DNA from 4 places in the Arhodomonas sp. KWT2 genome. Region 3 is predicted to be linked to each of the others. Evidence: predicted binding sites of a transcription regulator. Region 3 holds the regulator's gene; each other region holds the start of a gene.
What was found. The regulator FNR, encoded in region 3, switches genes on or off when oxygen is low (the NO sensors DNR and NnrR bind a similar motif). The targets are predictions, from matches to a motif close to TTGATNTANATCAA.
Positions count from the first base shown of each region.

Region 1 (7,672 bases), on a different contig from region 3:
GGCGGGCTGCCAGGCGGCGGTGATGGCGCCCACGGAGCTGCTCGCCGAGCAGCACTTCCGTGCCTTCCGTGACTGGCTGGCACCGCTCGGCGTGAGCGTGGACTACGTCTCCGGACGGCTGTCCGGGCGCGCCCGGCGGGACGCCCTGGCCGCGCTCGCTGATGGCACCACGCGGGTCGCCGTGGGCACCCACGCGCTGTTTCAGTCGGAGGTCGCGTTCCATGCCCTGGGACTGGTGATCATCGACGAGCAGCACCGCTTCGGCGTGCATCAGCGCTTGGCGCTGCGAAACAAGGGCGCGGACGGCGCCAGCCAGCCCCACCAGCTGATCATGACCGCCACGCCGATCCCGCGGACGCTGGCGATGACCGCCTATGCCGACCTGGACGTCTCGGTGATCGACGAGCTCCCGCCCGGGCGCCAGCCGGTGGCCACCGTGGCGGTGCCGGACACCCGCCGCGACGATGTCGTCCAGCGGGTGCGTGCCGCCTGCGCCGAGGGCCGGCAGGCGTACTGGGTCTGCACCCTGGTGGAGGAGTCCGAGGTGCTGGAGGCGGAGGCGGCCGAGGAGCGTGCGCGGCTGCTCGGCGAGGCCCTGCCGGACCTGCGCGTGGGGCTGGTCCACGGCCGGCTTACGGGCAGCGAGAAGGAGGCGGTGATGACCGCCTTCGAACACGGCGGGCTGGATCTGCTGGTGGCCACCACGGTGATCGAGGTGGGCGTGGACGTGCCCAACGCCTCGCTGATGATCATCGAGAACCCGGAGCGCCTGGGCCTGGCCCAGCTCCATCAGCTCCGCGGCCGGGTCGGCCGGGGCAGTGCCGCGAGCAGCTGCGTGCTTCTCTATCACGGCCCGCTCTCGGAGACCGCGAAGGCCCGGCTCGGGGTGCTGCGCGAGAGCGGCGACGGCTTCCGGATTGCCGCCCGGGACCTGGAGATACGTGGCCCGGGGGAGCTGCTCGGCACCCGCCAGACCGGCGCGATGGAGTACCGCATCGCAGACCTCGGGCGTGACGCGGACCTGCTGGACGACGTCCGCACAGCGGCGTCGCGGCTGTTCGCCGGGGACGCCGCTACCGTGCAGGCGCTGATTGAGCGCTGGGTGGGCGAGGGCGAGCGCTACGCCCAGGCGTGAGCAATCCGTTCAGGCGTCACGGATCTGAAAGGAGTCGAACAGCCGTTCTATAGGGTGTGCCCGGGTCGTCTCCAGCAGCCCGGTCACTCCGGGCGCGCCGTAGGCGGGATCGGTGGCGCCGGTCGCGCGGCAGGCCTGTAGCGTATAGTGCCGCACGCCGAGCCTGGCCAGCTCCCTGGCCAGGTGCAGTAGCCCATCCGGGCTGATCACAAGGGGGTGAACCGTGGTGCGGACTTCGTAGGTGACGCCGCTGCCGAGCAGATAGTCCAGGCTCTGCCGGGCTCGCTCGCCGCTGCCGGGCACGCCGGTGACCCGCTCGTAATCGCTGAACCGGGTCTTGACGTCGAATCCCACCCAGTCCACCTGCGGCAGCAGCCGGCGCAACCGCTGCGGATAGGCGCCGCCGGTGTGCAGACCCGTCTCGAAGCCCAGGGATCGGACCTCGGCGAGGGCGTGCGCAAGCCCCCGTTGGAGGGTCGGTTCGCCGCCGGAGAAGACCACGCCGTCCAGTAGCCCCCGGCGCTGGCGCAGGAACTCGCGCACCGACGGCCAGCCGATCGTCTCCGGACCCGTGGCCGGGATCAGGTGGGGGTTGTGGCAGTAGCCGCACGCCCAGGGGCAGCCCTGGCAGAACACCACGGCGGCGAGCCGTCCGGGCAGGTCCACCGCGGTCATGGGGACGAGGCCGGCCACCTGGAGGGCGGCCGGCGGTTTCCGGTCAGTCAAGATGCGTGCGCTCCTCGCGGAAGTGTCGCCGCTCACGGTGCTCGCCCCGCTTGCCGACGTTGAACGACGAAACCGGACGGTGGTAGCCCATGACGCGGGTCCATACCTCGCAGGGCTGACGCTCCTCGTCGCGGAGCGCCTCGTGGCTGTCGTGCTCGGGTCGTACTGTCGTCATGGCGTATGCCCTCCTTACGTATTGCTGATGGTGTCGTGGTCCTGCCTGCCCGTCTCTCGCCGTCGGCGCGCGAGGATCTCCTCGTCGCACCGGGGGCAGTAGGGGTGCTCGCCGGCGAGGTAGCCGTGCCTGGGGCAGATGGAGAAGGTCGGCGTGATCGTTATGTAGGGCAGGTGGAAGCGCTCCAGCGAATGCCGGACCAGTTTGCGGCAGGCCGCCGTGCTGGAGATCCGTTCGTTCATGTACAGGTGCAGTACGGTGCCCCCGGTGTAGCGACGCTGCAGCGCCTCCTGGTGTGCCAGCGCCTCGAACGGGTCGTCAGTATGGCCCACTGGCAGCTGCGAGGAGTTGGTGTAGTAGGGCGTCTCCTCGGTGCCGGCCTGGAGGATGCCGGGGAAGCGCCTGCGGTCCTCCCGGGCGAAGCGGTAGGTGGTGCCTTCCGCGGGCGTCGCTTCCAGGTTGTACATGTGTCCGGTCTCTTCCTGGAATCCGGCGATGACGTCGCGCACGTGATCGAGGAACTCGGCCGCGAACCGTTGACCCCAGGGCGTGGTGATGTCGTGGGCGTCGTCGGTGAAGTTGCGGATCATCTCGTTGATCCCGTTCACGCCGAGGGTCGAGAAGTGGTTGCGCAGCGTGCCAAGGTAGCGCCGGGTATAGGGGAACAGCCCGGCGTCCATGTGCCGCTGGATGACCCTGCGCTTGATCTCCAGGCTGCGGCAGGCCAGCGCGAGCAGGGTATCGAGCTGTTCGTACAGCGCCGCGGCGTCGCCGCGGTAGAGGTGGCCGAGGCGGGCACAGTTGATGGTGACCACCCCGAGCGATCCGGTCTGTTCCGCGCTGCCGAACAGGCCGTTGCCCCGCTTGAGCAGCTCGTTGAGATCGAGCTGGAGCCGGCAGCACATAGAGCGGACCATGTGCGGCTCGAGGTCGGAGTTGATGAAGTTCTGGAAATACGGCAGGCCGTACTTCGCGGTCATCGCGAACAGTCGTTCCGCGTTCTCCGATTCCCAGGGAAAGTCGTCGGTGATGTTGTAGGTGGGGATGGGGAAGGTGAACACCCGTCCGCGGGCGTCGCCAGCGGTCATGACCTCCATGTACGCCCGGTTGATCATGTCCATCTCGTCCTGGAGCTCGCCGTAGGTGAAGGGCATGGGCTCGCCGCCGATCACCGGTGTGTCCTCGCACAGGTCTGCCGGACAGATCCAGTCGAAGGTGAGATTGGTAAAGGGCGTCTGTGTGCCCCAGCGCGAGGGGACGTTGAGGTTGTAGACGAGCTCCTGTATCGCCTGCCGGACCTCGGGGTAGGTGAGGCTGTCCTTGCGCACGAACGGGGCCATGTAGGTGTCGAACGACGAGAACGCCTGGGCGCCGGCCCACTCGTTCTGCAGCGTACCCAGGAAGTTCACGATCTGGCCCACGGCGGAGCCTAGGTGCCGTGGCGGGCCGGCCTCGACCTTGCCGGGGATCCCGTTCAGGCCCTCATTGAGCAGGTTGCGCAGCGACCAGCCGGCGCAGTAGCCGGCAAGCATGTCCAGGTCGTGGATGTGGATATCGCCGCGGCGGTGAGCCTCACCGATCTCCGCGGGGTAGACATGGCTGAGCCAGTAGTTGGCTACGACCTTGCCGGAGACGTTCAGGATCAGTCCGCCGAGGGAGTAGCCCTGGTTCGCGTTGGCGTTGATCCGCCAGTCTTCGCGTCCGAGGTATTCGTTGATGGTCCGCTCGACATCGACGAGCGTGTGCCGGTCCCGCCGCAGCCGGGCGTGCTGTTCGCGGTAGGCGATATAGGCGCGTGCGGTGGTGAAGTGTCCGGTCCCGGCGAGTTCGCGTTCGACGGCGTCCTGGATGGTCTCGACGCCGATTTCGGCATCCCCGTCCCCTGTCTCCGCGAGCCGGGCGATCACTTCTCGAGTGAGGGTCGCCGCGGCCTCGTTGCCGAATTCGCCGGTTGCTGCACCGGCCTGGCGTATCGCCGTGTGAATCTTGTCGGGGTCGAACGGCGCGTGGTTGCCGTCGCGCTTGACGACGCGGGCCGCCGGGGACGCATCGCCGGAGTCCTTCCGGCCACAGCGCGGGTGTTGGGGCATGAGTGATCTCCGCCGTGTCGGACGATGGGTCGAGCATGGCGGCAATCAATATGTGGCACATTGACTTGTGTCAGAGCACTATATGTAGTTACTCGTGGCCGGCGTGGTGCGGGGGTCTCACGCGCAGCGTCTCCGCGGAGACCGTGCTCAGCGGTACATGTAGTGCAGCACGATCCCCACGAAGATCACGCCGCCGTACCAGTTGTTGTTCAGAAAGGCCTGGAAGCAGGGGCCGCGCTCGCGCTCGCGGATCAGCCACTGCTGGCGGACGAACAGCAGCGCACCGAGGGCCACCGACGCGTAGTAGATCGCCGATAGCTGTGCGGCGATGCCGATACCGACGAGCGTGACCGTCATCAGCACCTGCAGCAGGCCGATGATCATGCGGTCCTGGTTGCCGAACAGGATCGCCGTGGAGCGCACGCCGATGCGCAGGTCGTCATCCCGGTCGACCATGGCGTACTCGGTGTCGTAGACCGTGGCCCAGATCACCGCGGAGAGGAACACCAGCCACGCCAGCGGCGGCAGCGCGCCGGCCTCGGCGGCGAAGGCCATGGGCACTGCCCAGCCGAACGCCGCCCCCAGGTGGACCTGGGGCAGGTGGGTGTAGCGCTTGGCGAACGGGTAGGTCGCCGCGAGGGCCGCGCCGGCGAAGGCCAGCGCGATGGTGAGGCCGTTCATGGTCAGCACCAGCGCGAAGGCGACGGCGCAGAGCACGGCAAAGACCCCCAGGGCCTCGCGCTCGCCCACCCGGCCGGTCGCCAGCGGCCGTTCCTGCGTCCGTTTGACGTGACCGTCAAAGTCGCGGTCGGCGAAGTCGTTGATCACGCAGCCCGCCGCGCGCATCACCAGCACCCCCGCGATGAACACCGCGAGCACGAGGGGGCGCGGCGGACCCTCGGCGGCGAGCCACAGCGCCCAGAGCATCGGCCAGAGCAGCAGGAAGTTGCCGATCGGCCGGTCGAACCGGGCCATGCGTGCATAGTCGTGCAGCCGGGTCAGCCATCCAGTGGGCGTGTTCGTGCTCATCCTGCATCCTCCTCGGCGCGAAGGAGCGCCGGCAGAAAGACCTCGGCGACCAGCAGGGCGCGTCCGCCGGCACGGAATACCGAGCGGCGCGCCCATTGCGCGGGGGCCTCGCCGTGGTGCTCGGCATCCCGGCGCAGGCCGTCCCCGGGGCGCAGCCGGGCGACCTCGATGGGACCGCGGCGCAGGGGGTAGCGCCCGAAGAGCACGCGGCCCAGGGGCGTGTGCCCGAGGGCGCGGAGCCGGCGCAGGGTGCCGCCGAGGGTGGCGGTCGGGATGATGCTCCGGGCGTAGATCCACGGCGTGTCGCCGTTGCAGAGCATGACCTCGCGGACCCAGGCCAGGCGGTGCTCGCGGACCCCCACGGGGCGGCGTTCGTCCCGCCAGGGGCGCTGCCAGTACTGGCCCACGACCTCCACGCGGAAGGCACCGTCGCAGCGCCGGCGCATGCGGGCGGTCAGCGATCCCGGGGTCTCGATCCAGGGTCTCAGCGCCGGCGGGACGTGGCCCCCGGCCGGGGCGCCGATGGGACGCCAGTTACGCGCTCCAGGCAAGCCGTTCCTCCCTGCGGATCCGTGCACGACCGCCGGGGCGTCTCCGGTGGCGGTCGTGTGCCGCCCGGCGGGGTCGTCTAGTGCGCATGTAGGTCGCGGGGCCGTTGGTGCCGGCGCCCGGGGCCGGTATTCTGGCACGCCGGTGGCGGGGCGGCCAGTGAGCCCGCGGAGCGGGCCGCCAGCGGGTGGCCATAGTGGACCGCGCCGGCATTCAGCGGCGGTTTCGTGCGCCGTCGGGGAGCGTTCGTGCCGGGGCGCAGACCCAGACCGTCCCGACGCCGGCGCGGCGGAGTGCCTCTGTGACCGCCGTGAGGGTGGCAGCGGTGGTGACGACGTCGTCGACGACCAGGACCCGCCGCGGCAGGCGCCGCGGATCGGCGACGAAGGCGCGACGCACGTTGGCCCGGCGGCGCCTCGCGTTGCCGCCGCGCTGGTCCGGTCCGGGGGCCGGGCGCTGGAGCGATCCGTGCAGGGTGCGGCCGGGCAGGCGCCGCGCGATCTCTGCGGCCTGGTTGAAGCCCCGTTCGCGCAGCCGGCGCCGGTGCAGGGGGACGGGCAGGATGGCGCCCGGGCATTCCGACGGCAGGGCGCCGGCGAGCAGGTCCGCGAGGAGGCGGCCGGCGGCTAAGTCGCCGTCGTCCTTGAAGGCGTGGACGAGGCCGCTCACCGGTGGCGTGTAGGCGAGCGGGGCGATCAGGCGCTGCCACGGGGGCGGCCGGCGGAGGCAGTGCCCGCAGGGCGCGTCTGGTCGTCCCGGCGGTAGCGGCAGGCCGCAGCCGGGGCAGGGCGGGTCGATCCACGGCAGCGCGGCGCGGCAGTCGCGGCACAGCTCCGCGGCGGCCTCGGGCGGCTCGCCGCAGAGCCGGCAGGGAGCGGCCATGAGGTGCCGCCCGATACCCTCCCACAGTGCCGCGAGGTCCATGCCCGGTATCATGACGGCCTCCCTGCCGTGCCCGTAATGACCGCATCATACGGTAGGATGGCGGCGGTTCGCAGCGCCGGAGAGGACAGTACAGTCATGGCCGAGACCGACCACGGGGTGCGGGTGCGGGCGGCACGTTTCGATGCCGCGGCCGCCCATTACGACGAGGCCGCCGTCCTGCATCGCGAGGTAGGGGCGCGCCTGGTCGAGCGCTTCGAGCTCATCCGCATGGAGCCGGCCACGGTGCTGGACGTCGGTGCCGGTACCGGCGCGGTGACCCGCGAGCTGATGACGCACTACCGCAAGGCGCGCTTTACCGCGCTCGACCCGGCGCCGGCGATGTTGCGCCTGGCGCGGGGGCGGGCGCCGCGGTGGCGCCGCCTGCGCGGCGTCGCCGGTCGTGCCGAGTCGCTGCCCATCGCCGACGATACCTTCGACGTGGTGTTCTCGAACCTCGCGTTGCAGTGGGTCACGGACCTGCCGGCGGCGTTCGCCGAGGTCCAGCGCGTGCTGCGCCCGGGCGGCGTGTTCATGTTCTCGTGCTTCGGTCCGGACACGCTTGCCGAGCTCAGGGCGGCCTGGGCCGGTGCCGACGCCCATGCCCGCGTGAACACCCTGGTGGACATGCACGACATCGGCGATGCGATGGCCCGCGCGCGGCTGGCGGAGCCGGTGATGGACATGGAGTACTTCACGCTCACCTATCCGGAACCCCGCGCCCTGCTCCGGGAGCTACGCGCCCTCGGTTCCCATGCGATTGATCCGGGCCGTCCCCGCGGGTTGACCGGGCCGGGCCGGCTCCGCGCGATGATTGCCGCCTATGAGGCCGGGCGGGACGACGAAGGCCGCATCCCCGCCACCTACGAGGTCATCTACGGCCATGCCTGGGGTACCGGCAATATCTTCCGTGCCGGTGAGCGGGCCGCCGCGCAACCGGCCGCCGGTACACCCGGCAGCTCCGCGACTTGATCCAGATCATTGCAGCGACGAGAATTGAGTCCGGAGCGACGGCTTGCGCGTCCATCGCGATTCCCTAGAATACGG
Region 1 covers NZ_JBHFPQ010000053.1:48,536-56,207, reverse strand. The annotation lists gene recG (ATP-dependent DNA helicase RecG) at 1-1,135, shown strand, start outside; gene ACEZHJ_RS17815 (anaerobic ribonucleoside-triphosphate reductase activating protein) at 1,145-1,861, opposite strand; gene nrdD (anaerobic ribonucleoside-triphosphate reductase) at 1,854-2,036, opposite strand; gene ACEZHJ_RS17805 (ribonucleoside triphosphate reductase) at 2,051-4,126, opposite strand; gene ubiA (4-hydroxybenzoate octaprenyltransferase) at 4,274-5,155, opposite strand; gene ACEZHJ_RS17795 (chorismate lyase) at 5,152-5,706, opposite strand; gene ACEZHJ_RS17790 (double zinc ribbon domain-containing protein) at 5,918-6,640, opposite strand; gene bioC (malonyl-ACP O-methyltransferase BioC) at 6,725-7,597, shown strand.
Region 1: a site for FNR is predicted at 4,187-4,200, ahead of ACEZHJ_RS17805 (ribonucleoside triphosphate reductase). Genes of this name have one in related genera too.

Region 2 (7,672 bases), on a different contig from region 3:
ATCGTTGCCCTGCCGCTGGCCGCGCCGGGGCCCGCGGTGCTGGCGGCCAGTTCGCTGGTCATGGGCGCCCTGGTACCCGGCACCGTGGCGGTGACCTCGGCACGAATGGCGGAGCTGGCCGGGATCACCGATCACCGCCGCGTCTGGGGATGGGCGACCACCGCGTTCGCCCTGTTACAGGCCGGCGCGGGCTACGCGCTGGCGGCGGTATTCGAGCACACAGGCAGCTACCTGGCGCTGTTCGCGATCTCCTCGACCGCCCTGCTCGCCGCCGTCGCCCTGGCCTGGGCGTCCCCCGCCGGCGGCGGCCGCTGAATGCCAGGCCCGAACGGTCCGAAACGGCCGACGCCGGGGAGCACCAGCGCCGGCGGCCAGGGCGCGACACCGAGCTCCAGGCCAAGCACGTTGACCGTCAGCCCTTCCACCGCGGCGACGCTTACGCCGGCGAGGCCGTAGAGCGAGAGCTGGTAGCCGCTACCGCTCGGCACGCGGGCGAGCACGCCGTCGGCGAGGTAGTCCTTGCCCAGGGCCGTGGGCGGCAGGGCCACCGACAGCCCGTCCACGTGGCGGATCACCCACGCGGTGAACGTGTTGCTGTTGGGACCGGGCCAGCTGCGATAGGTGTGTGGGAAGGGATAGTCGTCCACCGCCCCGTCGATGCGGGGGATCAACGCCGCCGCACGCGGGCCGCGGATATCGGCAAGCAGACGCGGTGGCGCCCCGAACCAGGCGCGGTCCGGCTCGGCGGCACTGCGGTGGACCCGGCCGCCGCCCCAGCCGGTGACCTGATAGACGGTGTAGCGCCCGCCGCCGGCGGGCTTGGTGGCGATCCAGGTGTGCACGGCGAAGGCGCCGCGCCACTCGAAGGCGCGGGCGGCGTAGACCTGGACGATGGCCTCCGGGGCCGCCCCGGGCACGGGCGCAATGCCCGCGCTGGCACGGCTCGCTGTGCGCCAGTCGCCCTCGACGACGAAGCCCCCGCTGGCCCACATGACCGCCGGGCCGGTCACCATCAGGGCCAGCAGGGTGACGACGGCGAGGCGGCGGCGACGCCCGCTCATCCGGTTTCCCCCCGCCTCGGACGCCCCAGCCCCTCGCACCGGCGGCAGCGACACGCTAACCTGTCGATAAAGGTCACCATAGAGATGCCGGATCCCCGATTATGCCCACCACGTCGATCAACCGCGACCAGCTCCGAACACACCTGCGCCGCGCCGGTCTGCGCGCGACCCGGGCACGGCTCGATCTGGCGACGCTCATCTTCGGCGAGGGCGACCGCCACTTCACCGCTGAGGCACTGCACCGCGAGGCCGGCGACGCCGCCATCGACGTCTCCCTGGCGACGATCTACAACACCCTCAACCGGCTCGCCGCCGTCGGCCTGCTCCAGCGTATCGTCCTCGACAGCCGCCGGACCTACTTCGACACCAATACCCAGCCCCACCACCACCTCTTCGACGAGGACGCAGGCCGGCTCGAGGACGTCCCCGTGGGCGCGGTCGAGCTCAACGGCCTGCCCGAGATCCCGGACGGTACCCACATCGAGAGTGTGGACATCGTCATCCGCGTGCGCCGCGACGAGGCGTAGCTGCCGGACATACCGCCCGTCTTTAGAATCATTCTATATTGTTGACGACGGCATGGGTGCTGCTATTACAGGGGATACGCTCCCGCAATGTACGGGAGCGCACTGAACCACCCGACAAGCCGCCCTATGGGAGGAGGTGTGTCATGACAGATCTCAAGGGCTCCAGGACGCACAAGAACCTCTGTGAAGCCTTCGCCGGCGAATCCATGGCGAACCGCCGTTACCTCTACTTCGCACAGAAGGCCGACGTGGAAGGCCATAACGACATCTCCGCGGTATTCCGCTCCACCGCCGAGGGCGAGACCGGCCACGCCCACGGCCACCTCGAGTTCCTCGAGGAGGTCGGCGACCCGGCCACCAACGAGCCCATTGGCGACACCGACGCCAACCTCCGCTCCGCGATCGCGGGGGAGACCTACGAGTACACGGATATGTATCCGGGAATGGCCCGGGATGCCCGCGACGAGGGCTTCGACGAGATCGCCGACTGGTTCGAGACCCTGGCCAAGGCCGAACGCTCCCACGCGGGGCGCTTCAAGAAGGCCCTCGAGGGGATGGAAGTGCTCTGAGACCGGCGGGCGGCCCGGACCGGGCCGCCCATCGCCCCCCGCACGCCAGGAGGAGAGAGCCATGAGCGAGGGCGGTCTCGGCGCACCCGTGCGCCATCGTATCGACTGGCAGGACCCGGATTTCTACGACCCGGAGAAGCTCGCCGCGGAGGAGCGACGGGTCTTCGACATCTGTCACAGCTGCCGGCGCTGCTTCAATCTCTGCGACGCGTTCCCGCGCCTGTTCGACCTCATCGACGAGTCCGAGACGATGGAGCTCGACAGCGTCCCGGACAGCGCGTTCCAGCAGGTCGCGGATGCGTGCACGCTCTGCGACATGTGCTTCATGACGAAGTGCCCGTACGTGCCGCCCCACGAGTTCGACGTGGACTTCCCCCACCTGATGCTGCGACACCGCGCGGTGGAACAGCACCAGGGCCGGCCCGGCTTCGCCGACCGGGCGCTCACCGAGACGGACCGCAACGGCCGCCTCGCCGGCAGGCTCGCACCGCTGACCAACTGGGCGAACCGGCGCGACAACCACCTCACCCGGCCGGCCCTGGAGCGCATCGTCCACGTCCACCGGGACGCGGCGCTGCCCGCATTCCATCGCGACACCCTGCTCCGGCGCGCCGACCGGACCCCGGCGGTGAACACCGCGGCCCCCGCCCACGGGCGGCGCGCGGTGCTCTATGCCACCTGCTTCGGCAACTACAACAACCCCGACATCGGCGAGGCCACCCGCGCCGTGCTCACCCACAACGGGGTCGAGACGGAGGTGGCCTATCCCGGATGCTGCGGCATGCCCAAGCTCGAGCAGGGCGACCTGGAGGCGGTCGCCGCGGCGGCGACACGCACCGCGGACGCACTGCTGCCCTGGGTGGACGACGGCTACCGGGTGATCGCGCTGGTCCCCTCCTGCGCGCTGATGCTCAAGTTCGAGTGGCCCCTCATCGTCGACGACCCGCGGATCCAGCGGCTGGCGGAAAACACCATGGACGTCGCCGAGTACGTGGTCGACATCGCCCGCAACGAGGGTCTCGCCGACGGCCTCCAGCCCCTGGAGGGCGGCGTCTCGCTGCACCTTGCCTGCCACGCCCGGGCCCAGAACATGGGGCCGAAGGCGGCGGACATGCTGCGCCTGATCCCGGACATCGACCTCGACGTCCAGGAGCGATGCTCCGGCCACGGCGGCGCATGGGGCGTGAAGAAGGAGAACTTCGAGGTCGCGATCAAGGTCGGCCGCCCCCTGGCGCGACGGGTCTTCAAGTCCGGCAGGCAGCACCTCGCCTCCGAGTGCCCGCTGGCCGGTGCCCACATCGTCCAGGGCCTGGAACGCCAGGCCGGCGACGGCGACACGCCGCCGCACCAGTCATCGGTTCACCCCATCCAGCTGCTGGCACAGGCCTACGGGCTCGCCTGAGCGCCGGCGGGAGGGCAGCGATCATGGCCAGACAGATCACCCGCGACGACATCCTGAGCATGGAGGCCTACGGCGCCATTCGCCGCGACAAGGCCCGCGAGATCTCCGCGGCCAAGCGCCACCGGCGTATGGGCGTCGGCCCGGACGCGACGATCTACTTCGAGAACTACGACACCATGTGGCGCCAGATCCACGAGATGCTGTTCATCGAGCGCGGCGGCGAGGCCCAGATCGACGACGAGCTGGAGGCCTACAACCCGCTGATCCCCCAGGGGCGGGAGCTGGTGGCGACACTGATGTTCGAGATCCCCAACCGGGAACGCCGCCAGCAGGTGCTCGGCCGGCTTGGCGGCGTCGAGGAGACCGTCTGCCTGCACCTGGGCGACGAGCGTATCGCCGCGCAGGCGGAAACCGACGTGGACCGGACCACCGCCGAGGGCAAGGCGTCGTCGGTGCACTTCCTGCACTTCCCGTTCACCGACGCCCAGGTCCGGCGCTTCTCCGACCCGGAGACCGAGGTCGTGCTTGCGATCGAGCACCCGAACTACACCCACACGGCGGGCATGCCCGCGGACGTGCGCGCCGCCCTTGCCGGGGACTTCGACTAGCTGCCCGTCGGAGCCAGACCCGCCTGGGCCGGCTAGCCACCGCGGATACGGGCCTCGACCGCCTCGGCGAGGCGGCGTTTGAGTTCGTCGCGGGCGGGCCCCGACTGGGCGTAGACCGTGTCCCGCCGCCCCACCTCCAGCGCCCGGACGTCGACGATGTCCGGCTCGATGTAGATGTCGGGCTCGCGATGGCGACGCTTCTCGGCGATGATCGCGCTCTGCATGATCTGGAAGGTGTTGAGCACCGAGTCGACGAAGGACAGCGCCGCCTTGGGCGAGCGCTTGCCGGTGACGTTGATGGCCACGGTCAGATCGCAGTCGTCGACGAGCAGGTCATAGGGCAGCGGATTGACCGTGCCGCCGTCGACCAGCAGCCGGCCGTCGATCCGCACCGGCGTGAACACGCCGGGCAGCGCCATGCTCGCCTGCACCGCCGGCAGTAGCGGCCCCGCATCCAGGACCACCTGCCCACGGCCCCAGAAGTCCGTGGCCACGACACTGAGCGGGATGTGGAGCTCCTCGAAGGTCTCGGGCATACGCTGGCCGTAGAGCGCATTCAGGAACGCCCGGCTGCTCACCAGTCCGCCCCGGCCGATGGCCGGGTCGAACAGCTCCAGCCAGCGCAGCAGCTTGCGCTCGAGGAGCAGCTCCCGCCAGGCATGGCTGTCCCGCACCGCGAGCTCGCCGGCGATGGCGTCGATCTCCGCCGCCGAGCGCCCCGAGGCGTAGAGCCCTGCGATCACCGCGCCGACGCTGGTCCCGGCGATGCGCGCCGGGCGCAGCCCGAGGGCCTCGAAGGCCTCGAGCATCAGGATATGGGCGAATCCATTGGCTCCCCCGGCCCCCAGGGCGAGACCGATACGCACTGGCACCTCCGCTGATCAACCGCCACGCCGTGCCCCGCACTATCCGGCAGCGCGCGCCGGTGGGCAAGCGGGCCGGCCACCATCGGCGGCGATGCTCAGTGCCGGCGGCGCTCGGCGTCCTCGCGCCGGATATGGCGAAGGAAAAAGACCACGAAGAAACCGCCCATCCCGAGCATGAACAGGATCACAACGAGGCTGAGCCAGAAATCCGGTCGCCCGGACAGGAGATTCGTGAGTGCTTCCATGACCGTCGTCTTCCCGTTGGTTGTGATTGTCTGCAAGCCGATTTCGGGCCAGCTTGCTGCGGCCGGGCACGATTTATGTTGATTTGCGTCAACACCGGACACCGGGAGGCCTTCCCGCTTATTCCAGGTATGCCATGCTAATGCGGCGCTTCGGCATGCCGGCCGGCGACGGCGCCGGACGGGGTGCACATCCAGTAACCGCGGAATGAACGATGGCCGATCAACCTCTTCCGGGCGGGCAGCCCAACGAGCGTCGCACCGCCCCCACCATGGGCGGTCCCGGCACCGAGCAGACGACCACCGAGGTGCTGCGGGTAACCATTGACGACCTGCTGAGCGCCCGCCACCACTCGCCGGACTTCACCGCGATCCGCGCGGACTACCTGCGCGCCCGGCTTCAGGTGATGCAGCTGGTATTCGCGCTCGGCTTCCTTGCCTGGATCCCGCTGGACTTTCTGCTGCTTCACACCCGCGAGGCGCTGCTCATCGCCATCGCCCGCGGCAGCCTCGCGGCGGCCCTGTGCGCGCTCTGGCTCGCCGCCCGCCCGGTCCGCGGCAATTACCGGCGGATACTGGGACTGATCGCGGCGAGCGTGTTCGCCATTGCCGTGTTCTATGCCGTGGTCATGGGGCTGCATGGCAGCGGGCTGCGCACGGCGGCGGCCATCGGCGGCTACGAGGCACTGCCGTTCGTGCTCATCGGGCTTACGGCACTGTTCCCGGTGACCCTGGTGACCGGCGTGGGCCTGATCGCCATCACCCTGGGCATGCACCTGGTCGTCGAGCTCACGCGCGGGACGCTGACCAGCATCGCCACGCTCAACACCCTGTGGATGCTCGCCTTCGTCGCCGGCATCACCCTCTGGGTACAGGCCGGCCAGCTATGGATGCTGCTGCGCCTGTACCGCGAATCCACCCGTGATCCACTCACCGGCCTGATCAACCGCCGGGTGCTGACCCGCTCGCTGCAACGCCAGTGGTCCGGCGGCCGGCCGCGGCAGGGCTTCTCGCTGGTCATGCTCGACATCGACCACTTCAAGCGCATCAACGACGACCACGGCCACCAGAGCGGCGACCGCGTGCTCCAGCACGTGGCCGAGGTCATGCGCCGCCAGCTGCGCCTGGGCGACCTCATCGGCCGCTACGGCGGCGAGGAGTTCCTCGCAATACTCCCGGGCGTTGGCAGCACGCAGGCCGTCGAGGTGGCGGAACGGCTGCGTCAGGCCATCGCCGGCACCACGGTCGAGGGCGTGGACGGCGCCACCATTTCCCTGCGCGCGAGCCTGGGCGTAACGGCCTACGAGCCGGGGGAGGCACTGGAGAACGCCCTCCAGCGTGTCGACGACGCCCTCTACCAGGCCAAGGAGACCGGCCGTGATCAGGTCATCCACCGCCAGAGCGAGGTGACGACCACGGCCGGTGCCACCCCGGGCTACAGTGTCCCGTAGAGGAGGTAATCGCCGCGCCTCGCGCAGGGATACCGCCATACCGGCTCCGGGAGCGGAAAAGCCCGGGGCGGAGGAATGACGGAAGAATTAAAGGGAAGGGTCCGGCCAAGGGGGGAAACCGGACCCTTCAACCCGGCGCCGGCCGTTGCCCGGCAACGATCCGCCGCCCTGGCGTCACCGGGGAAACCGGTGGAGCGGCCGCTTGGACCGGGGACGCGGGGGAGACGCCGCGCCAGCCCGGCACGCCCGGCGGGAACCCGGACGCGCCTTTACCGCTCACCGGGATAACTGGGGGACGCCGGGCGGGTTTTCAACCACCCGGATCAAATGCCGGCGCTCTCCGCCTCCGGATCCGCCAGCAGGAAGTGACAGCGGGCACTAGCGACCTCGCGGCGCTCGCCGGCCTCGTCGAGCTGCCAGGCCTGTACCGCCACGTTCGCCACCCGCCTGCCCTGGCGACGGACATCACACGCCGCGCACAGGGTCTCCGGTCGCCCCGGACGCAGGTAGTCGATGGAGAAGTCCACGACCTTGGGCACCCGGCTCGCCTGCTGTGTCCACAGCAGGTGCAGTACCGCCGCGTTCTCCATGAACGCACCGATCACGCCGCCGTGAAGTGCCGGCAGGTGCGGGTTGCCGACGTTGCCCTCGCGGAAGGCCAGCCGGAACTCCAGTGCCCCGCCGGCCTCGCTGAAGCTGATCCCCAACAACCGGGCATAGGGGATAAGCGCGACCAGCGCATCCGGATCACCGCTGCGCCGGGCCTCGGCCACCCGCGCCATGAGGTCCTTCATGCCACCCCCTCCACCAGCGTGGGACCGTCGTCGGCGACGCGCATGAAGGTGCTCATGCTCATGGCGATGGGATCATCGACACCGGGCTGATAGACGCTGCAGCGCGCGAAGGCGATCTGCTCGGTGAGCTTGTAGCACTCGGCGTGGGCGTA
Region 2 covers NZ_JBHFPQ010000048.1:51,796-59,467, reverse strand. The annotation lists gene ACEZHJ_RS12075 (MFS transporter) at 1-315, shown strand, start outside; gene ACEZHJ_RS12070 (DUF3750 domain-containing protein) at 228-1,061, opposite strand; gene irrA (iron response transcriptional regulator IrrA) at 1,163-1,588, shown strand; gene ACEZHJ_RS12060 (rubrerythrin family protein) at 1,732-2,157, shown strand; gene ACEZHJ_RS12055 (heterodisulfide reductase-related iron-sulfur binding cluster) at 2,219-3,559, shown strand; gene ACEZHJ_RS12050 (DUF3501 family protein) at 3,583-4,167, shown strand; gene ACEZHJ_RS12045 (patatin-like phospholipase family protein) at 4,200-5,033, opposite strand; gene ACEZHJ_RS12040 (DUF3149 domain-containing protein) at 5,129-5,278, opposite strand; gene ACEZHJ_RS12035 (diguanylate cyclase) at 5,491-6,726, shown strand; gene ACEZHJ_RS12030 (PaaI family thioesterase) at 7,050-7,520, opposite strand; gene ACEZHJ_RS12025 (PaaI family thioesterase) at 7,517-7,672, opposite strand, start outside.
Region 2: a site for FNR is predicted at 5,357-5,370, ahead of ACEZHJ_RS12040 (DUF3149 domain-containing protein). Genes of this name have one in related genera too.

Region 3 (7,672 bases):
TGGCGGCGTGACGGTGTTCTGCAGCTGGCCGGACGACGCCCGGGTGGCGTCGCTGGAGGCCGCCGGTGCCCGCGTGGTACCGCTGCCGCCGGACCCGGAGGGGCGCCCCGTGCTGACCGCCGTGCTCGCCGCCATGGCGCGGGACGGGGTCAACGAGGTGATGGTGGAGGCGGGGCCGACCCTGGCCGGCGCGGTGGTCGCCGCCGGCCTCGCCGACGAGCTGATCGTCTACTATGCGCCGCACCTGATGGGCGATGCCGCCCGCGGTCTGCTCGTGCTGCCAGAACTCGAGGCTATGGCGGACAGAATCCCGTTGCGGGTGACGGACCGCCGTCAGGTGGGCGATGATCTGAGGCTGGTGCTCGCGCCGGCGGGAGAGGGCTGAGAAGGATGTTTACCGGGATCGTGCAGTGCCTCGGCCGCGTCGGCGGCCAGACCGCCGTGGACGGCGGTCGCCGGCTGACCATCGAGGCCCCGGAGCTCGGCCTCGCGGAGGTCGGTATCGGAGACAGCATCGCGGTCAACGGCTGCTGCCTCACCGCGGTGCGCATCGACGGCCCGCGCTTCGAGGCGGACGTCTCCTCCGAGAGCCTGGAGCGCACGACCCTGGGTGGGCTGCGCACCGGCGACCCGGTGAATCTGGAGAAGGCGCTGACGCTCGCCACGCCGCTGGGCGGGCACCTGGTCAGCGGCCACGTGGACGGGCTCGGTGAGGTGGTCTGGCGCCGCCCGGAGGGACGCTCGGAGCGCTGGCGCTTCCGCGCGCCGGAGCGCCTGGCCCGCTACATCGCCGAGAAGGGCTCCATCTGCATCGACGGCGTGAGCCTCACGGTCAACGCGGTAGCGGGCGCGGAGTTCGAGCTCAACCTGGTGCCGCACACCACCGCGGTCACCACCCTCGGCGGGCGGGCCGCCGGCGACACCGTGAACCTGGAAGTGGACATCATCGCGCGCTATCTGGAACGCCTGATGAGCGGCGGCGGGGCGGACGGCGACGGCGGCATCACCCGGGCGTTCCTCGCCCGTCACGGCTTCGGCGGCTGACGGCGCGCCCACGGGATCGGAGAACGACATCAATGGCCTTCAACAGCACCGAAGAGATCATCGACGAGCTGCGCCAGGGGCGCATGGTCGTGATCATGGACGACGAGGACCGGGAGAACGAGGGCGACCTGCTCATGCCCGCGTCCATGGTCCGCCCGGACGACATCAACTTCATGGCACGCTACGGCCGCGGACTGATCTGCCTGACGCTGACCCGCGAGCGCTGCGAGCAGCTGCGCCTCCCGCTGATGGTCAACGACAACGGCGACCAGCACGGCACCAATTTCACGCTCTCCATCGAGGCGGCACGGGGGGTGACCACCGGCATCTCCGCGGCCGACCGCGCCCGCACCGTCCAGGCGGCGGTTGCGCCCCAGGCGCGCCCGGAGGACATCGTCCAGCCGGGGCACATCTTTCCGGTCATGGCCCAGCCCGGCGGGGTGCTCACGCGTGCCGGCCACACGGAGGCGGGCTGCGATCTTGCGCGCCTCGCCGGCTTCGAGCCGGCCGCGGTGATCGTCGAGGTCCTCAACGAGGACGGCACCATGGCGCGGCGCGACGACCTCATGGCCTTCGCCCGCGAGCACGGGATCAAGATCGGCACCATCGCGGACCTCATCGCCTACCGGGTGCGCAACGAGCGCACGGTCGAGCGGGTCGCCGACTGCGAGCTGCCCACGAGCCACGGGCGCTTCCACCTGTACGCCTACCAGGACGTGGTCGACGGGGCGCTGCACTTCGCGCTGGTGCGCGGGCGTCCGCGCCCGGAGGACCCGGTGCTCGTGCGCGTGCACATCCAGAACACCCTCTCCGACCTCTTCGACGCGACCGGCCTGGAGCAGAGCTGGCCCTTGCGCCCGGCGCTGGAGCAGCTCGGCGAGGAGGAGACGGCGGTGGTGGTGATGCTGCGCCGTCCCAGTGACGCCACCGACGTGCTCGCGCGCATGCGCGACTACCAGCGCCTGCAGGCGGGCCAGATCGACGAGACCCAGGGCGGCCGCGCCGAGGGCGAGGCCAGCCAGGACCTGCGCACCTACGGCGTCGGCGCGCAGATCCTCACCGATCTCGGTGTGCGCCGCATGCGCGTGCTCTCCTCGCCGAAGCGGATGCACGGCCTCTCCGGGTTCGGCATGGAGGTCGTCGAGTACATCGAGCCCGAACGCTAGCCCCAGGACTGCAACCAAGCCATCATCCCTGACAGCCAGGTCCGGACCCAATGAACACGATAGAAGGTGACTTCACCGCGCGTGACGCCCGTATCGCCCTGGTGGCGACGCGCTTCAACGCATTCATCGTCGACCGCCTCGTCGAGGGCGCGAACGACTGCCTCACCCGGCACGGCGTGGACGACGCCGGCATCGACCTGGTGCGCGTGCCCGGTGCCTGGGAGCTGCCGCTGGCGGCCCAGCGCCTGGCCGGGGCCGGGCGCTACGACGCCATCGTGGCGCTCGGCTGCGTAATCCGCGGCGGCACGCCGCACTTCGATTACGTCGCCGGCGAGTGCACCAAGGGCCTCGCCCAGGTGCAGATGGGTGCGGATGTGCCAGTGGCGTTCGGCGTGCTCACCACCGACACCATCGAGCAGGCCATCGAGCGCGCTGGCACCAAGGCCGGCAACAAGGGCGCGGAGGCGGCCATGTCCGTGCTCGAGATGATCAGCCTGCTGCGGCGGCTCGACTGAGGACGCAGATGACCCCAACCCCGCGTTACGAGGACTATCGCCGGCGCAGCCGGGCCCGCCGGCGTGCGCTGCAGGCGCTCTACCAGTGGCAGGTCGCCGGCCAGGACATCGCCTCCATCGAGAAGCAGTTCCTCGAGGATTACCGCATGGGCCGCACGGACCTGGAGTACTTCTCCGTGCTCCTCCACGGCGTCCCGGCCTCGGCCTCGCGCCTGGATGCGGCGCTCGAGGGGCACCTGGACCGCCCGTTCCGCACCCTCGACCCCGTGGAGAAGGCGATCCTGCGCCTGGGGGCCTACGAGCTGCTGGAGCGCATGGAGGTACCCTACCGGGTGGTGCTCAACGAGGCGGTGGAGCTCGCCAAGGCGTTCGGCGCCGAGCAGAGCCACCGCTTCATCAACGGCGTGCTCGACCGCGTCGGCCACGACAGCGCGTTGCGCCGCGCCGAGCTCGGCGCCGGGGAAGGCTGATGGCCCTGCCCGAGCCCGCGCCGCGCCGTCGCCTGCACCGCCGCCGCATCGAGCTGGACGGCTTCCGCCGCGAGGACGGCCTCTGGGAGATCGAGGCCCGACTCACGGACGTCAAGGACGGCGCTTTCCGGCTGCGCTTCCGCGGCGAGCTCGCGCCCGGCGAGCCGGTGCACGACATGGCGCTGCGCGTCACCCTGGACGACGACCTCACCATCCGCGAGGTCGCCGCGAGCATGGACGCGACCCCGTTCCCGGACTGCCCCGGCGCGACCGCTGCCTTCCAGTCGCTGGTGGGCGTGCGCATCGGCCCCGGCTGGATGAAGGCGGTTCGCTCACGCATCGGGAGCGTCGAGGGCTGCACCCACCTCTTCGAGCTGCTGCGCCCGATCGCCACCACCGCCTACCAGACCATCCATCCGCCGCCGGACAGCGACGGTCGCCCGATGCTCATGAACAGCTGCCACGGCTGGCGTGCCGGCGGTGAGGCCATCGCCACCCTCTACCCCGAGTGGTTCCGGCCGGAGCAGGGATGAGCCTCTCGGAGTTCGCGCTGATCGAGCGGTTCTTCACCGGCCTGGGGGCCGAGCGCGGCGACGTGACCCTGGGCTGCGGCGACGATGCCGCCCTGGTCGAGGTCGGCGGCACGACCCTCGCGCTGGCCGTGGACACCATGATCGAGGACGTCCACTTCCCCGCCGACGCCCCGCCGGCGAGCATCGGCCACAAGCTGCTGGCCGTGAACCTCAGCGACCTGGCGGCGATGGGCGCGGAGCCTGCCTGGGCGCTGCTGGCGCTGACCCTGCCGGCGGTGGACGAGAACTGGCTCACCGCCATGCGCGGCGGGCTGGACGCGCTCGCGCGGACCCACGGCCTGGCGCTCATCGGCGGCGACACCACGCGGGGCGAGCGGCTGACGGCATCGCTGTTCGTCGGCGGGCCGGTGGACAATCCCCTGCGCCGTGACGGCGCCCGCCCCGGCGACGTCCTGTGGGTCTCGGGGTGGCCCGGCGAGGCCGCCGCGGGGCTGGCCTGCTGGCAGGCCGGCGAGCGCGGAGACGACGTGGCCCCCCTGATCGAGCGGCTCCACCGGCCGACCCCCCGGATCGCCCTCGGGCGGGCACTGCGCGGGCTCGCCACCGCCGCGGTGGACGTCTCCGACGGGCTGCTTGCCGATGCCGCCCACCTGTGCGAGCGCAGTGGGGTGGCGGCGACGGTGCGTGCCGCCGACGTCCCGCTGTCACCCGCGCTGGCCGCGCGCGGCGGGGCCGCGCTGGACTACGCCCTCAGCGGCGGCGACGACTACGAGCTGCTGTTCACCGCGCCGGCGGACGCCGGCGAGGCCCTACGGCGTCGTGCGGCGGATGCCGGCGTGGCGGTGACGCCCGTTGGCGTGATTACCGCCGGTGCCGCGGCCGTGACCCTCGTCGGTGCGGACGGCGCGCCGCTTGCCGCGGGGCGCACCGGCTACCGGCACTTCGACGGGACCGGCGAATGAGCGCGGGGTTTCGTCTCGCCGATCCGCGCCAGTTCCTCGCCCTGGGATTCGGGTCCGGCCTGCTCCCGCGGGCCCCGGGCACCGCCGGTACGGTTGTTGCGGCGCCCCTGGTCTGGGCCCTCGGCCTGCTGCCGGCGTGGGCCTATGCCACGGTGCTCGCGGCGGCCTTCGTCATCGGCTGCTGGATCTGCGGTGTCACCGCCCGTGCGGTGGGCGTCGACGACCATCCCGCCATCGTCTGGGACGAGTTCGTGGGGCTGGCCGCCACCCTGGCGCTGGCACCGCAGAGCCCCGCCGTGGTGGCGGCGGGTGTGGTGGCCTTCCGCGTCTTCGACATCGTCAAGCCCTGGCCCATCCGGGTGTTCGACCGGCGCCTGCACGGGGGCTTCGGCATCATGCTGGACGACGTCCTCGCCGCCGTGCCGGCCGCGGTCTGCCTGCACCTCGCGCTGGCCCTGCTGGGCTGAAACGGTGCGGTGCGTCTTACAGCCGTTCCGGATGTATTGTTCAGGTCTCAGAGCCCCGCAGCTCCCTTCGGGCTCGCCTGTCTGCGCCCGTGCGCGGCGTTGCGCTTCGCTCATGTAGCGCCGCTACACATCGCTCAGCGCGCCTTGCCACGAGTGCAGACAGGCAAGCTGAGGCCTGACAATACCCCCAGAACGGGCTGTGCTCCGCCGTGGGTGATGTCGTATGCTGATGATGAACAACCAAGGACTGCCACTCACCCAGGGTGCGACATGAGCGACCAGCCCAACCCCGGCGAGTTCCGGGTGGCGCGGCTGCGCAGTGCCTGCAACGATTGCGGGCTCGTGCAGCTGTGCCTGCCGGTGAGCCTTGAGACCGAGGACGTCGACCGGCTCGACCAGATCGTGCAGCCACGCCGGCCCATCAAGCGTCACGAGCACCTCTACCGAACCGGCGACGGTTTCGGCGCGATCTACGTCGTGCGCACCGGCGCGTTGAAGACGTACACGCTCTCCGAGAGCGGCGAGGAGCAGATCATGGGCTTCCACCTACCCGGCGAGGTGGTGGGGCTCGACGCCATCAACGAGGGCAGCCACCCCTGTGGTGCCCAGGCGCTGGAGACCACCACGGTCTGCGAGGTGCCGTTCGAGCGTCTGGAGGCATTGTCGACGCGTATCCCGGGCCTGCAGCGCCAGCTCCTGCGGCTGATGAGCAAGGAGATCTTCTCGGATCATGAGATGCTCCATGCGCTGGCCAACCGCAGCGCCGAGGAGCGGCTCGCCATCGTGCTGCTGAGCCTGTCCAAGCGGTTCGCGCGCCGCGGCCTGTCACCGTGGCGGTTCCGGCTGCCGATGTCGCGTTCCGAGCTCAGCAACTATCTGGGTGTGGCGCCGGAGACCATGAGCCGGTTGTTCCGCCGCTTCCAGGAGCGGGGCTGGATCGCCAGTCACGGCAAAGAGCTGTCGCTGGAGGACGTGCGCACGCTCCGGCATCTTGCCGGGCAGTCCCGCAACGAGGCGCCTGATCGGGACGTGCGCTCCGGCAGGGGGTGAGTACAGGTCCCGGGTGCCGGGCGGGCGCCGCGGCACCCGCCCTGCCTGCGTTCAGGTCTCGCCGCGCATGTAGTGGCGCTCGGCGTGCACGAGGGCCCGGTGCCAGTGCAGCACCGTCTCGTTATCCGGGAAGCGGGCCACGAGCTTCGCCGTTTCCCGGTTGAGCCGGGAGATCTTCGCTTCCTTGACCTCCTCGTTCGGTGTCGCCTGGGCGGCGACCCAGTTCTCCCGCAGCTGGGCGATGCGGGCGTCCAGACCTTCAAGCCCCGACATGCCGGCCACCCCGGCCAGCAGTGCCATGGTGACGAGGGCACTGATCACTGTGCGTTTCATTGCCTGCGCTCCTCCCCTTGCGTCGTCACCCGCCCCGCCTGCAAGGACAACCCCATCGGCGCCTGGGTTCCGTGTCGGCGATCACATCATCCCCGTTTGCAGACGAGCGGCCTCGGACATCATCTCGAAGGACCAGGGCGGGTCGAACACGATCTCCACGGACACGTCCTCCACGGTGGGCACCTGCAGGACCTTTTCGCGTACGTCGTAGGCGAGGATGTCGCCCATGCCGCAGCCGGGGGCGGTGAGCGTCATCTCGATGGCCACCGAGCGGCTGCCGTCGTCGCGGCGCGACACCTGGCAGGTGTAGACGAGGCCGAGCTCGACGATATTGATCGGGATCTCGGGGTCGTAGCAGCGTCGCATCTGGTCCCAGACGAGCTGCTCGACGTCCGCGTCCGAGGCGTCGTCCGGCAGCTCGGGGGCCGCCTCCGGCTCCTTGCCGATGGCGTCCGCGTCCTTGCCGTCGATACGGAAGAGGTTGCCCTGGATGTAGACGGTGTAGCTGCCGCCGAGGGCCTGGGTGATCATGCCCTCGGCACCCTTCGGGATCACGCCGGTGTCGCCGGAGGGGATCAGCGCGGCGTCGCAGTCGCGCTCGAAGACCACGGGTTCGTTGGGTTGCGCCTGCATGACGGCCTCCGCTACCTGAAACTGGACTGGTTTGGTCGGAATTCTATCACCCAGCGTGCGGGTATGCAGAATCCGCTCCGGCCATCAGTCCGTCGTAGTCCAGGGGGTCGCGTACCGCGGCGAGCCGTCGCAGCAGAGTCCCGCGCAGGCGCAGACGGTGATCCCGCGGGTGCAGCGCGATGCGCACCGGTCCCGGCCAGCGGCCGAACACGGCGTCCAGGGTGCCCAGCGCCGCCGCCCGCGCGGGCGTATCCGCCTCGAAACCGATGACCGGTAGCCGCCGCCGCCGACCGGTGCGCAGATCATGCACGGCGGTGAGGGTCTCCAGGTAGCGGAAACCGAGGTCGGCGAGCCCCGTGGGACGGATCGGGCCCAGGGCCCAGGCCGGCGGGACGTACAGGGCCGGGCGGCCGAGGTCGTTGTCCGCGAACCACGTGCGGCAGCGGCGGACCAGCGCACGTATCCCCGCGGCGTCCAGGGCCAGGTGCTCGGCGGCCTG
Region 3 covers NZ_JBHFPQ010000051.1:20,418-28,089, reverse strand. The annotation lists gene ribD (bifunctional diaminohydroxyphosphoribosylaminopyrimidine deaminase/5-amino-6-(5-phosphoribosylamino)uracil reductase RibD) at 1-385, shown strand, start outside; gene ACEZHJ_RS15630 (riboflavin synthase) at 391-1,044, shown strand; gene ribBA (bifunctional 3,4-dihydroxy-2-butanone-4-phosphate synthase/GTP cyclohydrolase II) at 1,077-2,210, shown strand; gene ribE (6,7-dimethyl-8-ribityllumazine synthase) at 2,261-2,725, shown strand; gene nusB (transcription antitermination factor NusB) at 2,734-3,195, shown strand; gene ACEZHJ_RS15610 (DUF2889 domain-containing protein) at 3,195-3,728, shown strand; gene thiL (thiamine-phosphate kinase) at 3,725-4,690, shown strand; gene ACEZHJ_RS15600 (phosphatidylglycerophosphatase A) at 4,687-5,157, shown strand; gene fnr (fumarate/nitrate reduction transcriptional regulator Fnr) at 5,428-6,207, shown strand; gene ACEZHJ_RS15590 (hypothetical protein) at 6,259-6,540, opposite strand; gene sufT (putative Fe-S cluster assembly protein SufT) at 6,622-7,173, opposite strand; gene ACEZHJ_RS15580 (polysaccharide deacetylase family protein) at 7,220-7,672, opposite strand, start outside.

Region 4 (7,672 bases), on a different contig from region 3:
GCGCCGAGCCGAGACGGATGTTACCCGCCAGGGTCTCCGGCACCACCAGCGGCCGCTGACCGAGCCAGGCGACGGCGCCGACGCCCCCCGCGCGTACCCGGCCCTCGTCGGGCGCCTGGAAACCCGCGATCAACCTCAGCAGCGTGGTCTTGCCCGCCCCGGTGGCCCCGGTGATCACCACGCAGCTGCCCGCCGGCACGCTGAGCGACAGCGGCCCGAACACCCGGGCGTGATCCGCCGTACCCACGGTCACGGCCTCCAGCTCCAGCGCCCCCGGCGGCAACGCCGGGTCGGCGGTGTCGCTCACCGCCGCCGGCCGCTCGAGCACGTCGAGCAGCTCCGCCGCGGCACCGATAGCGGCGGCGCGGTCGTGGTAATGCTGCGAGAGGGTGCGCAACGGCTGGAAGAATTCCGGGGCGAGCAGCAGGATGAACAGCCCGCTGAACAGCGTCAGCGCCGGCGCCGGCCCGAAGGCCACGTAGCCGAGCAGGCCGAAGCCGATATAGATGGCGACCACGGCGATCGCCACCGACGAGAAGAACTCCAGCACCGCGGAAGAGAGGAAGGCGACGCGCAGGGTCCGCAGGCTCCGCCGGCGATAGCCGTCGGCGGCAGCGGCCACGGCCTCGATGCTGCGCTCGCCGTGATCGAAAAGCGCCAGGGTCGACAGGCCGCGGATGCGGTCGAGAAAATGGCCGGACAGCCGGCTCAGTTCCCGGAACTGAGCCCGGTTCAGCCGCTCTGCACCCATGCCCACGAGCGCCATGAACAGCGGGATCAACGGCGCCGAGGCCACCAGGAAAAGCGCGGCGAGCCAGTCGAGCCACGCGACCACGACCAGTATCGCCAGCGGCGAGACCACCGCCAGCACCATCTGCGGGAGGAAACGCGCATAGTAGCCCTCCAGCGCCTCCGCCTGCTCCACCACCCGGCTGGCGAGCCCGGCGGAGGGCTCCGCCGCGACCCCCACCGGGCCGAGGGCGTCCAGGCGGGTGAGCAGCTCGCGGCGTACGTCGCCGCGAACCCGCAGGCCCGCCTCGATTCCGGCGTGCTGACGGGCGTACTCGGCGCCGGCGCGCACCAGTACCGCGGCGACGAGCACCACGAACGCGACGGGGGGGACGTCGACGCCGCTATCGAGCATCGCCGCGACGAGCCACGCGAAGGTCCCGGCCTGGACGACGACCGCGGCGGTCTGCACCAGCCCCGCGGCCACCGCCGCACCGAGGGGCCCGCGCACGGATCGTGCGCGGGCGTCGAGCCACCGCCGCGGCGCCGCCTCCCCCGCCACCGGCGGTCAGTGGTAGCCGGCGTCGGCGCTGACCTTGCCGCGGAAGACCCAGTAGGTCCAGGCGGTGTAGGTCAGCACGATGGGGATGACGAAGAGCACGCCGATGAGCAGGAACAGCTGCGACTCCGGCGCGGACGCCGCCTCGCGGAAGGTGAACGCCGGCGGCACCACGTACGGCCACTTGCTCACCAGCAGGCTCAGGTACGTGAACACGAACACCGCCATGGTCGCCACGAAGGGCACGCCCTCCTGGCGCCGGCGGACGGCCCGGTAAAGGACACCGGCAGCGGCCAGGGTGAGCGCAGGCAGGATCCAGATCGTGCTGAGATTGCCGAACCAGCGCTCCCGCACCATGTCATCCACCAGTGGCGTCCACACGCCGATGATCGCGAACACCACCAGCACCGCGGCGAGCAGCCGGGGGCTGAGCCGGTATGCCCACTCCTGGAGCTCGCCTTCGGTCTTGAGGATCAGCCAGTTGGTGCCGAGCAGCGCGTAGCCCAGCAGCAGCCCGATACCGGTGAGCGCGGTGAACGGCGTCAGCCAGTCGAGTGCGCCGCCGGCGTAGACGCCGTCGACGGTATTGAATCCCTGGATGTAGGCACCGACCACGGCCCCCTGCGCGAACGCGGCCACTGTCGAGCCGCCGGCGAACGCCCAGTTCCACAGGTAACGCGAGCGCTGCGCCTTGAAGCGGAACTCGAAGGCCACGCCACGGAATATCAGCCCGGCGAGCAACAGGAACACGCCGATGTAGAGCGCCGGCAACAGCACCGAGTAGACCCGTGGGAACGCCCCCAGCAGCCCGGCGCCGCCGAGCACCAGCCAGGTCTCGTTGCCGTCCCACACCGGGGCCACCGAGTTCATCATTGCATCCCGCGAGCGTTCGTCCGGGGCGAAGGGGAAGAGCACCCCCACGCCCAGGTCGAAGCCGTCCATGAGCACGTACATCACCACGCCGAAGGCGATGATGACGGCCCAGATCATCGTGATATCGATCGTTCCCATGACTGCTTACCTCCCGGCCCGGGCCGTGTCCTCGTCGAATGGCGTGTGCGCCGCCGACAGCGGGCGCATCGGCCGGTCGGACTCGTTCTCCGACTCCTCCGAGATGCCCTGGTGCACCACCCGGGTCAGGTAGTAGCCGCCCGAGACGAAGACCACGGCATAGACGAGGACGTAGCCGATCAGGCTGAACAGCGCCATGCCGCCGGTGAGCGACGGCGTCACCCCCTCGGACTGGGTCATCACGCCGTAGACCAGCCAGGGCGCACGACCGACCTCGGTGGTAAACCACCCGGCCAGGACCGCCAGAAACGGGGTGAGCGCCATCAGCCGCAGCCCCTGAAGATAGCCCCTGGCGTCATACAGCCGCCCCTTCCAGCGCAGCCATGCGCCCCAGAAGGCGAAGCCGATCATCAGCAGCCCGAGGCCAACCATCACGCGGAAAGACCAGAACACGATCGCCACCGGCGGTTGCTCGTCCCGCGGTGCCTCGGTGACGCCGGGGACCTCGCCGTTCCATTCATGGGTCAGAATCAGGCTCGCCAGATTGGGGATGCCCACCTCGATGGCGTTGTCCTGGGCGTCCTGGTCCGGCAGCGCGAACAGCAGCATCGGCGCCCCGGCCTCACGCTCCCAGTTGCCCTCCATGGCCGCCACCTTGGTGGGCTGGTGCTCCAGCGTCATCAGCCCGTGCATATCCCCCACCAGGAGCTGGCCGGGGGCGATGAACAGCAGCAGCCACAGCGTCATCGACAGGGCACGGCGGTTGGCCGGCACGTCGTGCCCGCGCAGCAGGTAGTACGCGCTCACACCGGTGACCACGAACCCGCCCGTTAGGAACGAGGCCAGCGCCATGTGGAAGAAGCGATACCAGAACGACGGGTTGAAGATCGCCTCGCCCCAGGCGGTGACGTGGAAGACGCCGTCACGCAGCTCCACGCCCGCCGGCGTCTGCATCCAGCTGTTCGCCGACAGGATCCAGAACGAGGAGATGAAGGTGCCGAGCGCGACCATGACCGCCGCGAACAGATGGGTGCCCGGCGGGACCTTGTTGCGCCCGAACAGCAGCACGCCGAGGAAGGCGGCTTCCAGGAAGAACGCGGTGACCACTTCATAGGAGAGCACCGGCCCCATGAAGTTCGCCGTGGCCTGGGCAAAGTTGCTCCAGTTCGTGCCGAACTGGAACGACATCACGATGCCCGAGACCACGCCCATGCCGAACACGACGGCGAACACGCGGCTCCAGAAGCCCGACAGCCGCGCCCAGACCGGGTCCTCGGTGCGGTAGAACAGCCCTTCGAGGACCGCGATATAGGACGCGAGCCCGATCGTGAAGACGGGAAATATGGCGTGAAAGGAGACTACGAACGCGAACTGTATTCGCGACAGGAGCAATGGGTCGAGTTCCATGACGATACCCCGGTTTCTAGAGAGACATTCCCTGGCGACGGGCCTTGTCAGGACGCCGCGCCCGCCCCTGGAGGTCCGCCGTACCGCTCCTCCCCTCGACAACGATCATTGTTCTATGACAATGCGAGTGAACGCACGTTCACTCATTGTGGAGGTCATCCTCCGACCCCGCAGGCGGTGCCCTTGCTGCACCGCACCCCCTATGAGACTACGCCGGCTGCAACCGTGACTGTGACTAAGTCACGAACCGCCACGTCCAGCGGACCCACCACGCCGATCCCGCCGCGAGCGACAATTTGGGACCCCTACCTGTCCCGACCACGCACGATACACGCTGCCTTGCCCTTCCCATGATCGGGATGGCCCCACCCGCGGCGTCAAGCCTGTCGACCAGACGGTGCCCGCGTTCATAACCGGGCAGGGCCGCCAGCCGGAGGTCCCTGCCGGGCGATTACGGCCTCCCGGGTCATCCTGTAAACCGGGACGCACCGGAGCGCCCGCATCGTGAATCCGGGTCCCACAGCGCGGCGGGCGGTGACGACGCGGGCAGGCCTGCGCTACCGTTCCGCGCACAGAACGCACCGCAAGGGAGACCCGCCGCCGTGTCTGATACCAGTCCGTCCACCGCCGCCGGGGTCCGCAGCATCGAGCACACGAACATCCCCATGCCGGACGGCACCCGGCTCGCCGCCCGCATCTGGCTGCCGGCGGACGCCGGCGACGTGCCGGTACCGGCGGTCCTGGAGTACATCCCGTACCGCAAGCGCGACATCACCCGCGACCGCGATGAGACCCTGCACCCCTGGTTCGCCGCGAACGGTTACGCGGCGGTCCGGGTGGACCTGCGCGGCAGCGGCGACTCCGAAGGGGTGCTCACCGACGAATACCTGCCCATCGAGCAGGACGACGGCATCGCGGTGATCGAATGGCTTGCCAGCCAGCCCTGGTGCGACGGCAGCGTCGGCATGATCGGCATCTCCTGGGGCGGCTTCAACGGCCTGCAGATCGCCGCCCGTCAGCCGCCGGCACTCAAGGCGGTGGTGACCGTGTGTTCCACCGACGACCGCTACGCCGACGACGTCCACTACATGGGCGGCTGCCTCCTTGGCGACAACCTCTCCTGGGCCTCGGTGATGTTCGCGTTCAACGCCCTGCCACCGGACCCGGCACTGGTGGGCGACGACTGGCGCCGCATGTGGATGGAACGGCTGGAGGGCAGCGGCCTGTGGCTCGACACCTGGCTGCGCCATCCCCACCGGGACGACTACTGGCGCCACGGCTCGGTCTGCGAGGACTACACCGACGTGCGTTGCCCGGTCATGGCGGTCAGCGGCTGGGCGGACGGCTACACCAACACGGTATTCCGTCTACTGGAGAACCTGCCCGGACCGCGCCTCGGGCTGGTGGGGCCGTGGAGCCACAAGTATCCCCACGAGGGCGTACCGGGTCCGGCGATCGGCTTCCAGCAGGAGGTCCTGCGCTTCTGGGACCGCTGGCTGAAGGGCCGGGATACCGGCATCGACGCCGAGCCCATGCTGCGGGCCTGGGTCCAGGACAGCACCGCACCCGCGGCCCAGTACGAGCATCGTCCCGGTCGCTGGGTGAGCGAGCGGCAATGGCCGTCACCGGACATCACGGCCACACCGTACTACCTGAATCCCGGGCGCGACCTCGCTCGGACCGCAGTGCCGTCACCGGGCAGCGAGACCGTGCAATCCCCTCTCAGCGTGGGCCTGTTCGCCGGCAAGTGGTGCTCCTATGCCGCCGGCCCGGACCTGCCTTACGACCAGCGCGAGGAGGACGGCGGGGCCCTGGTGTTCGACACGGCGCCGCTGGAGGCCCCCCTGGAGCTGCTCGGTGCGCCGGAGCTGGAACTCGCCTTCTCCGTGGACCGGCCGGTGGCGATGGTCGCCGTGCGTCTCTCCGACGTCGCACCGGACGACAAGGCGACACGCACCACCTACGGCCTGCTGAACCTTACCCACCGCGACAGCCACGCCGAGCCGGAGCCGCTGACACCGGGGCGGCGTTACCGGGTCCGCGTCCCGCTCAACAACGTGGGCCACGCCTTCGCCACCGGCCACCGCGTGCGGCTGGCGATCTCCACCTCCTACTGGCCGCTGGCCTGGCCGTCCCCGGAACCCGTCCGGCTCACCGTGGACCTTGGGGACACGCGCCTGTGGCTGCCGGTGCGCAGCGCCCAGACGAACGCGCCGGCGGTACGCCTGCCTGCACCGGACTACCCGGCCCCGTCGCCGGTAACACGGCTGCACGAGGCGGAGTACCGCTGGCTGGTGCACCGCGACCTTGAAGGGGACTACGCGACCCTGGAGGTGATCAAGGACGAAGGCACCGTGCGCATCGAGGACGCCGACATCGAGCTGACCGACGAGACCCGGGAGTACTACCGCTACGCGGGCGACGACTTCAGCTCGCCCAGCGGCGAAGTGGTCACCCGCCAGCGCCTGCGCCGCGAGGGCTGGGATATCGAGACCCGCGCCCGCACCCTGCTCACCGCGGACGGCGGGCACTTCCACGTGCACGCCGAGCTGGACGCCTACGAGAACGGCCAGCGCGTGTTCTCGCGCAACTGGAACCGCCGCATCCGCCGCCAGCTGCTGTGACCGGTGCGGCCCCTCAGGGCCGCTCGTCCACCTCGCGGTCACGCTGGCGCTCGACCACGGCGGCGAGGTCTTCGAGCACCTCCCCGAGCAGGCCGACAACGTCGTCCACAGCGATGATCCCGGCGAGATCGCCGGCCTCGTCCACCACCGGCACCCGCCGCACGCCGCGCCCGCGCATCACCTCCAGCGCGTCGAAGAGGCTGTCGCCCTCGTGCACGAAGAACGCGGAGTGGGTAACGATGTCACGCACCGCGAGCGCCTGGGGGTCGAGCCCCGGTGCCAGGACCTCGACCACCAGGTCCCGGTCGGTGACGATCGCCGCCGGCGGCCGGCCGGGTTCGAGCACGACGAGATCGCCCACGTGGTGACGCCGCATGAGCTCCGCCGCGGCACGCACTGACTCGTCGGCATCGATAGTGATCACGTTGCGGTTGCAGTACTCGCCCACCGTCATGCCTCACTCCTCCCTGAGAACATTCCCAGGATGACCGCTCCGGAACCATACTGTTCGGCAGGGCGCGCGCCGAGGGTGTTACGCCCACCGCTCAGGCAATAGCACACCACAAAGACAATGCCCAGCATCCGGGGAGGACGCCCGCCATGTTCAGGGATCGCACCGACGCCGCAGAACAGCTCGCCACACGACTCGGCCATCTCACCGGAACCCGCCCGCTGATCCTCGGCATCCCGCGGGGCGGTGTCCCCATGGCCGCGGCCGTGGCCGACGCACTGGACGGCGAGCTGGACGTGGTGCTCGTGCACAAGCTCGGCGCCCCCGGCAACCCGGAGTACGCCATCGGTGCGGTGAGCGAGGACGGCACCACGGACCTGTCCGAGGACGCACGCCGCCACCTCGGCGCCGATTACGTGGATGCCGAGGTCTCCGCCCAGCTCGACACCCTGCGCGGGCGCCGCCGGCGCTATACCCCTGTGCGCCCGCCGGTGGATCCGGCGGAACGCACCGTGGTGATCGTCGACGACGGCAGCGCCACCGGCGCCACGATGGCGGCCGCCCTGCGCGCGGTCCGGCGGCGGAAACCGGCGCGGCTGGTCGCCGCGCTCGCCGTCGCGCCGCCGGAGGCGGTCGAGACCCTGGATGCGCTGGCGGACGAGGTCGTCTGTCTCGCCACACCCGGCGACTTCATGGCCGTGGGCCAGTACTTCCGCGATTTCGGCCAGGTCAGCGACGACGCCGTGATCCGCTGCCTGGCGGGCCGCGCCGGCCCGCCGTGCACCGGCGGAGCGGACTGAGAACGGCGCTCAGGCGATGCTGTCCACCACACCGCCATCCACGCGCAGCGCCGCCCCGGTGGTCGCGGAGGACAGCGGCGAGGCCACGTAA
Region 4 covers NZ_JBHFPQ010000038.1:105,379-113,050, forward strand. The annotation lists gene cydD (thiol reductant ABC exporter subunit CydD) at 1-1,240, opposite strand, end outside; gene cydB (cytochrome d ubiquinol oxidase subunit II) at 1,298-2,299, opposite strand; gene ACEZHJ_RS06705 (cytochrome ubiquinol oxidase subunit I) at 2,306-3,706, opposite strand; gene ACEZHJ_RS06710 (CocE/NonD family hydrolase) at 4,372-6,330, shown strand; gene ACEZHJ_RS06715 (CBS domain-containing protein) at 6,344-6,784, opposite strand; gene ACEZHJ_RS06720 (phosphoribosyltransferase) at 6,931-7,581, shown strand; gene ACEZHJ_RS06725 (SDR family NAD(P)-dependent oxidoreductase) at 7,591-7,672, opposite strand, start outside.
Region 4: a site for FNR is predicted at 3,815-3,828, ahead of ACEZHJ_RS06705 (cytochrome ubiquinol oxidase subunit I). Genes of this name have one in related genera too.